Regions from separate parts of the Amycolatopsis sp. M39 genome, predicted to be linked through region 2. Evidence: riboswitches for the same ligand, from Rfam matches in the RefSeq annotation. Region 2 holds a riboswitch; each other region holds the start of a gene.
What was found. Region 2 has a riboswitch for S-adenosylmethionine ahead of A4R44_RS01215 (methionine ABC transporter ATP-binding protein). Riboswitches for the same ligand answer to the same signal wherever they lie in the genome.

Region 1: linked by a shared signal. The riboswitch ahead of thrC (threonine synthase) and the one ahead of A4R44_RS01215 (methionine ABC transporter ATP-binding protein) in region 2 are both predicted to bind S-adenosylmethionine.
Region 3: linked by a shared signal. The riboswitch ahead of A4R44_RS17425 (aminotransferase class V-fold PLP-dependent enzyme) and the one ahead of A4R44_RS01215 (methionine ABC transporter ATP-binding protein) in region 2 are both predicted to bind S-adenosylmethionine.

The regions. Positions count from the first base shown of each region.
Region 1 is NZ_LWSF01000014.1:47,703-50,967, forward strand. Features, by position in the region: gene A4R44_RS26410 (ComEC/Rec2 family competence protein) at 1-177, shown strand, start outside; gene thrC (threonine synthase) at 202-1,467, opposite strand; SAM riboswitch class I at 1,481-1,614, opposite strand; gene holA (DNA polymerase III subunit delta) at 1,746-2,717, shown strand; gene rpsT (30S ribosomal protein S20) at 2,819-3,079, opposite strand.
Region 2 is NZ_LWSF01000001.1:236,094-239,358, reverse strand. Features, by position in the region: gene A4R44_RS01225 (4-(cytidine 5'-diphospho)-2-C-methyl-D-erythritol kinase) at 1-82, opposite strand, end outside; gene A4R44_RS01220 (hypothetical protein) at 204-698, shown strand; gene A4R44_RS01215 (methionine ABC transporter ATP-binding protein) at 786-1,799, opposite strand; SAM riboswitch class I at 2,015-2,105, opposite strand; gene A4R44_RS01210 (hypothetical protein) at 2,648-2,956, opposite strand; gene rsmA (16S rRNA (adenine(1518)-N(6)/adenine(1519)-N(6))-dimethyltransferase RsmA) at 2,998-3,265, opposite strand, start outside.
Region 3 is NZ_LWSF01000006.1:47,774-51,038, reverse strand. Features, by position in the region: gene A4R44_RS17425 (aminotransferase class V-fold PLP-dependent enzyme) at 1-1,173, opposite strand, end outside; SAM riboswitch class IV at 1,214-1,328, opposite strand; gene A4R44_RS17420 (potassium/proton antiporter) at 1,425-2,903, opposite strand; gene A4R44_RS17415 (helix-turn-helix transcriptional regulator) at 3,003-3,265, opposite strand, start outside.

The DNA of each region.
Region 1 (3,265 bases), on a different contig from region 2:
ATCAGCGTCGGCGCGGGCAACGGGTACGGGCATCCGAGCAAGTCCACAATGGACGTTCTCGGGACGATGGGAGTGCTGGTCACCCGGACCGATGTGGACGGCGACACTGCCGTCCTGCCCGGAGGAAGCGGGCCGGCGGTCGTGCGCCGGGGCGAGCCGCGGGGTCCGCCGCGGTAGTGCGGCGGACCCCGGGCCGGTGCGTCAGTAGCCGAGCGCCTTGGCGACGGCTTCGGCGGACGGCGGCACGGTGGCCTTCGGGCCGATGTGGTTCTCGACCGCGTCGAGGGTCTTGAGGCCGTCGCCGGTGATGAGGAGGACGGTTTCGGCGTCCGGGTCGAGCTTGCCGGTTTCGACGAGCTTCTTCGCGGTCGCCACGGTGACGCCGCCCGCGGTCTCGGTGAAGATGCCTTCGGTGCGCGCGAGCAGCCGGATGCCTTCGACGACCTCTTCGTCGGTGACGTCCTCGATCGCGCCGCCGGTGCGGTTGACCACGTCGAGCACGTACGGGCCGTCGGCCGGGTTGCCGATCGCGAGCGAGCGGGCGATGGTGTCCGGCTTGACCGGCTGGACGACGTCGTGGCCGTTGCGGTACGCGGCGGAGACCGGCGAGCAGCCGGTGGCCTGTGCGCCGAACACCTGGTACGGGCTGGCGTCCACGAGACCGAGCTGGCCCAGTTCGCGGAAACCCTTGTCCACCTTGGTGAGCTGGGAACCGGAGGCGATCGGCACGACGATCTGCTCGGGGATGCGCCAGCCGAGCTGCTCGGCGACCTCGTAGGCGAGCGTCTTCGAGCCTTCGGAGTAGTACGGGCGGACGTTGACGTTCACGAACGCCCACTTCGGGTGCTCGGCGGCCAGTTCGGTGGCGAGCCGGTTCACGTCGTCGTAGTTGCCGTCGACGGCGATCAGGTCGCCGTCGTAGACGGCGGTGGTGAGGATCTTCGCGCGTTCGAGGCTCTTCGGGATCAGCACGACCGACCGCCAGCCGGCGCGGGCCGCCGCGGCGGCGGTCGCGTTGGCCAGGTTGCCGGTCGAGGGACACGCGAGGACCTCGAAGCCGAACTCGCGGGCGGCCGCGAGCGCGACGGCGACCACGCGGTCCTTGAACGAGTGCGTCGGGTTTCCGGTGTCGTCCTTGACCCACACGCGCTTGAGGCCGAGCTCCTTCGCGAGCCGGTCCGCGCGCACGAGCCGGGTACAGCCGGGTTCGGTGTTCGGGGTCTCCTCGACGGTCGAGGGGACGGGAAGGAGCTTCTTGTAACGCCAGATGTTGCGCGGGCCCGCCTCGATGTCCTCGCGGCGGACGCGGCCGAAGTCGTAGGCGACCTCGAGCGGAGAGAAGTCTTCGGCGGAGACGAATTCCGGAGCGAGCGGCTGCCGGTGCCCTTCTTCCTTCGACACCAGTTCGACGGCCGGACCGAGGTCGATCGTCTTGTTGGCGGAGGTGGCGCTGAGGGCTGCAGTCATCGCGAGGTTCCTTTCCTCATCTGCCCCGCCGAAGCGGGCCGGAATTGGCACCGTGGTCGTCAGCTACCCCGCGATCGCGGGGTGACAGGCTGTACGCCGGTTGCCGGGGCTTCGTCGGGCCGTTCCCTCTGCCCCTCTGGATGAGCGGTATTCGGTTGTCGGAGCGCCGGTGGGCGCGTCCTCGGCTACACCGTACGACATCCCGATCAGCTCGTGCCACGGAGGCGGCCCACATCACCGGAGCGGGCGGCCCGGCGGCCGGGTGAGAAGATGGCGGGGTGACCACCGCACCCGCGCCGCTGCACCTCGTCACGGGCGAGGAAGAACTGCTCATCGAACGGGCTGTGCGAGCGTCCCTCGACGCGGCCAAGGCCGCGGACCCGACGGCGGACCTCACGCGCATGCGGGTGTCCGATCTCACACCGCCGGTGCTGGCCGAGCTGGTGAGTCCGTCGCTGTTCGCCGAGGGGCGCGTGATCGTGCTGGAGTCGGCGCAGGACATCTCGCAGGAGCTGTCCGACGCGGTCCTCGCGTACGTGAAGGTGCCGGCCGAGGGCATCGTCCTCGTGGTGGTGCACAGCGGCGGCGGGCGGAGCAAGGCCGCGAAGGCGCTGCCGGGCGCGTTGAAAAAAGCGGGCGCGGAAATCACCGAATGCCCGAAGCTCACCAAGCCGGCCGAGCGCGAGGCGTTCGTGCGCAACGAGGTGCGCCGCGTGGGCGGCAAAATCGACGCCGCGGGACTGATGGCGCTGCTCGACTCGGTCGGCTCGGATCTGCGTGAACTGTCCTCGGCCGCTACCCAGCTGGTCGCTGACACCGGGGGAGCCGTCGACGAGCAGGCGGTGCGCCGCTACCACACCGGACGCGCCGACGTGACCGGCTTCGCGGTGGCGGAAAAGGCCGTCGCGGGCGACCGGGCCGCCGCGATGGAGTCATTGCAGTGGGCGATGCAACTGGGCGTTCCGCACGTCCTGGTGGCCGACGCGCTGGCCGACGCCGTGCGCACGATCGCTCGCGTGTCCGCGGCCGGGCGCGGCAACCCGAACCAGATGGCGGGCGAACTGGGCATGCCGCCGTGGAAGATCCGCAAGGCGCAAGGCCAGTCGCGCGGCTGGGGCCAGGACGGCCTGGCGACCGCGATGCGCGTCGTGGCGCGGCTGAACGCCGAGGTCAAGGGCGCGGCGGCCGATGCGAATTACGCACTGCAGCGCGCGGTCCTCGACGTGGTCGCGGCCAAGGGAGACCGCTGACGGGAGCCCTCGCGGTTGGCGGCGGAGGCCCGGTCGCGAATCCCCAGGACGCGGAAAAGGCCCGGCAGCCGAAGCCGCCGGGCCTTCCGGAAAGACTGCGCTCAGAGCTGGTTCGCGCGCTTCGCGAGAGCCGACTTCTTGTTCGCGGCCTGGTTGGCGTGGATCACGCCCTTGGTGACGGCCTTGTCGAGCTTGCGAGCGGCGTCGCGCTGCAGTTCGAGGGCCTTGTCCTTGTCACCGGCTTCGGCGGCCTCGCGGAACTTGCGGATCGCGGTCTTCACCGAGGACCGGATCGCCAGGTTGCGCTGCCGCGCCTTCTCGTTCGTCGTGATGCGCTTGACCTGCGACTTGATGTTGGCCATGGAGGCGTTCCTCTTTCACTCGGTGAAGGTCGCTGCCGCGTTCGTGTGGCTCCGGATCAGTCCCGAGGGGACTGCCGGGTTTCCTCCCTGACGGAATGCCGCACGGCAACAGTCGAAAATCTTAACAGCCCTGTTCGCGGTGCCGCGGCCAGCCCCGGAGACCGCCCGGGGCACGCGAGCGCTCGG
Region 2 (3,265 bases):
CCCGCAGGTCGCCGACGGCCAGGTGCAGGTTGACCTTGGCCGGGACCCGGACGGTGACTGGTGGTGGAACGACGGCGAGCACCCGTCCAGCCTACGTGGCTGTCGCTGACCAGGCGCCGCCAGGAGAAAACGTTGGCACGGAAGTTCCCCCAACCGTCGCTCCGAAGTGGCCAGGCGGGCTAATTTGGAACTACTTTGTAACTATGCGCGCGCCGGAGGTCAACCTGTCCGAGCTGTCCCTGCACCCGCGCCGGGTCGTGGAACAGCTCGAAGGTTCGCCGACCCGTTCGGTCCGGATTCGCCGCCGGGAGAAGGACAAACCCGATCTGGTGCTCGTGACCGCCGAGCGCGCCGAGCAGGCGGCGGCCGGGTTTTCGGCGACCGTCACGATCCTCGTGGAGCTGATGCGCCGCAGCGCCGAGACGGCCGCGCTCGCCGCCGAGGCGCTGCCCGCCGCGTTCCCGTGGGCGCGATACCTGTCGGCGGACGAGGTGCGGACGTTCGCCGGCGAACTGGCCGAAACCCTGGAACGAGCCGATTCCCTCGGCAACCCGGTGCCGTTCGCCGCCCTCGTGGCGAAGTGGAAGCAGACCGCCGAGGCGCACGCGGATCCGGAACTGGCGGAGATCGTGCGCCGGAGCGACCACAATGGACAGACTTCAGGACGCGTGTCCTATAATTTTGACCACGCGACCTGATTCCTCGGGCGACGCGTCCCGCAGACGTGGCGAGGGCCGCCCCAACCGAATGGGACGGCCCTCGGAAACCGCTCAGGCAAAGGTTAATCAGGCGGCGACGACGCTTTGCGGGCCGCGAGCCGGCTGGCTCACGTGCGCGCCCCGGTCGGAGATCCAGGACAGCGCGGCGTCGGCCCGCTCGCCGCGGACGCCGAGGCGGAACCGGGCGATCGGGGTGTCCCCGATGCGGGTGAGGCCGCCGCCGATGGTGGCGAGCTCCACGTCGAAACGGCTGGCCGCCTCGGGCAGCAGGGCGCCCACCGAAGCGAAGCCGATCAGGACGACGTCGACCGCGCGGTCGTACTTCGCGGACTGGGCGCGCGAGGTCTCGACCGACGGCAGCACCGCCTGCGCGGTCCAGCTGTCCGGCGTCGAGATCAGGTCGAGCACCGTGCCGCGCTCGACGATCGCGCCGTTGTCGAGCACGGCGACGTCGTCGCAGACCCGGCGGACGACATCCGCGTCCGGAGTGGTGACGACGACCGTCACGCCCAGCTCGGCCCGCGCCCGGTCGAGCACGGCGAGCACCGCGCCCGCGTCCTCGGCCGCGATCCCGGCGGTCGGGTCGTCGGCGAGCAGCACGGCCGGGCCGGCGGCGAGCGCCTTGGCGACCGCGACCCGGCGGAGCTGGCCGTCGGTGAGTTCTTCCGGCTTCTGCGCGGCACGGGCGGTGAGGCCGACCAGGTCGAGCAGCGAGCCGACCCGGCTGCGCCGCTGCGGGCCGTCGACACCGAGCTGCTCCAGCGGGCTGGCGATGTTGCCCGCGATGGTGCGCTCGGCGATCAGCTCCGGCTTGGTCCCGACGACACCCAGCTGGCGGCGGATCTCCCGCAGCCGCTTGCCGTCGAGCGTCGCGGTGTTGAGGCCGTCGAGCCGCACGACGCCGCGGTCGGGACGCTCCTGCAGCGCGATGCACCGGGCGAGGGTCGACTTGCCGGAACCGGACGGACCCACGACCCCGAACAGCGAACCGGCTTGCACGTCAACGCTCACGTCGCGCAGCGCGGCGACACGATTTCCGTGGAAGGGAAAGGACTTGGACACGTTTTCGACAGTGATCACGAAAGGGCTCCAGGCAAACGAGGCGCAGCGCCGATTCCGGGCGCGCCAGGCGTCATCGAATTACCGTCCACTGTGGACGGCGCAAGAAACTGCGGAAAAAACGATCAGGCGATGACCATGAAGCGTGGACACGCACATACCGAGCGGCGACCTTCGTCGACTACGCGCCGGCGGGTCAGCAGGAGCGGGCGGGTGACCCTCTTCATCGAAAACAGCCTCCATCGGTCCTGGCGGTAGCACCTGCCCCGCGGAGGGTGGTTGCTGCGACTTCGGCGAGCCAGGTCTCTCAGTCGCTCGGGATGGACGCTTCTGAGTAAAGCCGATCCCATTGGCTGAACGCAAGCGCGTTGGTGCAGATCACACGTCTGGTGGTGCCCGCATACCGGAACACCGCGTCCAGAACCCGGAAACCCGGAACCTCGGCCGCCGAACAGTGCCTCGACCTGCGAAACACTCGCGGCGATGGCAGGCGGCGAACTAGTTCGGTCTACTGTGGACGATCCAGGTTCTTGATGGAACAAGAGTTTTCCCGTTGTCAAGGGGCGATGGTCCGCAGGCCTCGGCACTCGGGCCGCCGAGGCTCCGGCCGGGCTGAGATAGGTCAGCGGAGCGAAGCACCTCGGGTCGGCGCCGCCGAACAATCCGGGGTGCGGAGCAAGCAGACTCGCCCGAATGCCAAGGGCCGGACGAGCTGCTCGTCACAGGAACACGGCTGCCTTGGCCGTGCTCGCACGATGACCGAAAGTAGCTAGCCGCTCACGGAATACCTGTCCCGGCGCCGCCGTTGGATGTCACAAAGCGCACGCGATTCGGGGAGCTCTGCGACGGGGGGTGCTTGCGATGCCCGGCTACCACCGGTACCGCTTCTTCGACGCGAAGTAGGTCACCGGAATCCCGGCCAGCACGCCCACGAAGGAGAACCCCGCGACGTACGGGCCGCGGTCGTAGGAGGCTTGCTGTGCTCGCGCCATCGATTCGTACGTGCCGCCACCGCTGCAGAAGTACGACGGATCGCGCGGCATCACCCGGTCACCGCACATCACCGCGTCCGGTTCCGTGAACCGCATCGAGACCCCGGCCGCCATGCCGACGAGGCCGCCGACGATCAGCACCGCGCCGACGAGCTGAAGCAGGGCCAGCGAAAGATTCCGGACCATGCCGGGGAACCTAGCCTCGCCCCTGCGGGAGGGGTCCCCGATCAGTTACCGGCGACCGCGATCCGCGCGAACGCGTGCACGTCCAGCTGCTCCCCGCGCGTCTTCGGATCGATCCCCGCCTCAGCGAGCAGCTCGCCTGCCCGCTCGGCAGAACCGGCCCACCCCGCCAATGCGGCCCGCAAAGTCTTGCGCCGCTGCGAGAACGCCGCGTCGACCACCGCGAACAGCCGTGCGCGATCCACTCCGGAAACCGGGTCGGTCCGGGTGAACGAGACCAGCGCGGAATCGACGTTCGGCACCGGCCAGAAC
Region 3 (3,265 bases), on a different contig from region 2:
CCGAACCGCCTGCTGGCCCTCGCTTCCGGCCTCGCGGATCAACCGCCGGGCGGCCACGTGCGCGCAGAACGCCCCGTCCCGCACGCCGATCCCGTACTCAGCCGACAGCACCGCGGCCAGCCACCCGGGCTCGAATCCGTCGACGACGAAGCTCACCGTGCCGACCCGGTCCACCGGCGCGTCGAAGAATCGCAGCTCAGCGAACCCCGGCAAGCCTTCAAGCCCCTTGCGCAGCCGCTCCAGCAGAGCGGCCTCGTGCGAGCCAACGGCATCCCACTGAGCCGCCAGCTGCTCGCAAGCCACCCCAAGCGCATACACGCCAACGGTGTTCGGCGACCCGGCCTCGTGCCGCTCCTCGCCGCTGTTCCACACCACGGCCTCCTCGGTCACCAGCTTCGTAGCGCCTCCACCGGCGAGGTACGGCTCGGCGGCCCGCAACCAGTCGCCGCGCCCGATCAGCGCACCAGCCCCGAAGGGCGCGTACAGCTTGTGACCGGACAGCGCGACGTAGTCGACATCCAGCTCCCGCAACGAAATCCGCCGATGCGGAGCGAGCTGCGCGGCGTCAAGGGCCACCCGGGCGCCGTGGTTCCGGGCCACCGCGGCGATCTCGGCGACCGGCAGCAGCTCGCCAGTCACATTGGACGCACCAGCGACCACCACCAACCGAGGCCCCTGCGGACATTCCGCAAGCGCTTCGTCCACAACGGACACTGCGGCGAGCCGGGTCCGCGGCAGTTGCACGCGCCGGACGTTCGGACCCCGCCACGGCAGCAGCGCCGCGTGGTGCTCGCTGTCGAACACCACCACGGAAGTCTTGCGCGGCAACGCCTTTGCCAGCAGGTTGAACGCGTCAGTGGTGTTGCGAGTGAAGATCACCGAGTCGCCGCTGCGCGCGTCCACGAACCGGCGCACCACGTCCCGGGTCCGTTCGTACAGCCGCGTCGAGACCTGCGAAGCGAAGCCCGCGCCACGATGCACGCTGGCGTACCAGGGAAGAAACTCGTCGACCGCCGAGCGCACCGCGTCCAGGCACGGCGCGCTCGCCGCGTGGTCGAGGTTGGCGTAGCCGATGTCGCCGCCCGTCACCAGCGGGACCCGCAGCGCCGCACCCGCGACAGCGGGAACAGCGGTGCCAACAGCTTCCGTGGACCGGTCGAGTGCGAGAGTCATGACGGTGCCTCCTCGGCGTTCCGGGGGACCCCCGGCGAGGGGCCCGCGCTTGCCCGCCGCACTGCGCGACCGGCCTGGTCCTCACCCGGGGCACCCCACCGCGGTAGGAGGGTTGCCGGCCAGCGAGCCGGGGCTTCGCGCTGGCACTCATGACCTGAAACCGAAGATAGCGGACAACCCCCGGACGAAACCAGCGCCGTCTCGTGATCTGAGACGGCAGTCACCGGGTATGTCCACAAAGGGCAGAAGGGTCAGGCCCCGGATTCCCCGTGCCAGCGGGCGAGGCGGCCGGCCCGGTCGACGGCCCGGATGCGCCGTTCGGTCGCGTCCCGGTCGGCGGCGGTGGTGACCACCAGAAGCTGGTCGGCGACCTGCAAGCGGCTCGTTTTCTGCGGGGTGAAGCCCGCCCCGTCGCGGACCACGAGGCTGACCGTCGCCCCGGCGGGCAGCCGCAGCTCCGACAGGTACACGCCGTGCAGCTTCGACCCCTTCTGAATGCGCACCTGCAGCAGTTCCGCACCGAGTTCGTCGAGCGGGGCGGCGTCGACCTCGATCTCGTGCGCCTGTGTCGCCTTCGCCAGTCCGAGGATCCGCGCGAGCGGGCTGAGCGTCGCGCCCTGCAGCACGGTGAGCACGATGACGAGCACGAAAACCGCGTCCACGAGCCGTTGCGCGCCGGGCACGCCTTCGGACAGCGGGATCATCGCGAGCACGATCGGCACCGCACCGCGCAATCCGGCCCAGGACAGGAACGTCTGCTCCCGCCACGGCAAACGGAACGGCAGCAGCGACAGGACCACCGAGAGCGGCCGGGCGAGCAGCAGCACCACCGCGCCCGCGACCAGTCCCGGGATCAGCGCTTCGAGCAGCCGGGTCGGCGACGCGAACAGGCCGAGCAGCACGAACAGGCCGATCTGCGCGAGCCAGCCGAGCCCTTCGGCGAAGGACAGGGTGTCCGAGCGGTGCGGCAGCTTGGAGTTCCCCAGCACCAGGCCGGCGACGTAGGTGGCGAGCAGGCCGGACGCGTGCGCCAGCTGTCCCGAGGAGTACGCGAGCAGGCACACCGCGACCGTGGCGAGCGGGTACAGGCCGGTCGCCGGGAGCGCGGCCCGCCGCAGCGCCTGCGCGCCCAGCCAGCCGAACGCGAGGCCGAGCGCGAGGCCGGTGAGCAGTTCGTAGACCACCAGCAGCGGCAGCGACCAGTCCACCGCCTCGCCGGAGGCGAGCACGACGACCGCGATGTAGGCGGGCGCGTCGTTGATGCCGGATTCCAGCTCCAGCGCGCCGACGAGCCGTTTGCCGACCCCGGCCGTGCGCAGCACGGAGAACACCGCCGCGGCGTCGGTCGACGCGAGGACCGCGCCCCACAGCAGGGCCAGCCGCCAGTCGAGGCCGAGCAGCCAGTGCAGTGCCGCGCCGGTGACCGCGATGCTGATCACCACGGCCAGTGTGGACAGCAGGATTCCGGGCCCCAGCGAGGGTTTCACCGCGGACCAGCGCGTGGTGAGCCCGCCCTCGGTGAGGATCAGGACGAGCGCGGCGAGCCCGAGGGACTGGGTGAGCGCCGGATTGTCGAAGCGGATGCCGAACCCGGCTTCGCCGAGCACGACGCCGATCCCGAGATACAGCAGCAGCGAGGGGAATCCGAGCCGGATGGACACCCGCACCGCGAGCACCGAGACGACCAGAACCAGCGCTCCGACGCCCAGCAGCATGGGAAGCTCGTCCACCCCTCCGCCTCCCTCCCGTCGCCCGCAGGCGTCCAGAATAGTGAGGCGGTGTCCGGTTCCCGTGCGCGCACCACCGGTCCGGGGGACCTCGCCGGTGTGTTACGAAGCCTCGGCGGCACTCACCGTCGCCAGATCGACACCCAGCGCGGCGAACGGACCCCGCGCACCGGGCAGGACCCGGATCGCGCGCTGCTGGTCCCGCGTCAGCCATCCGGCTTCGACCGCCCGCTCCAGCACCGCCGCCGGAACCGCGCCCGCGAGGTGTTCCCGCCGCTCTGTCCAATCCAGACAGTCACGCAGCAGCGGCCGCCGCGGCCGGTCCGGCACCGCGACACCGAGATCGGCCAGCACGTCGCGTCCGG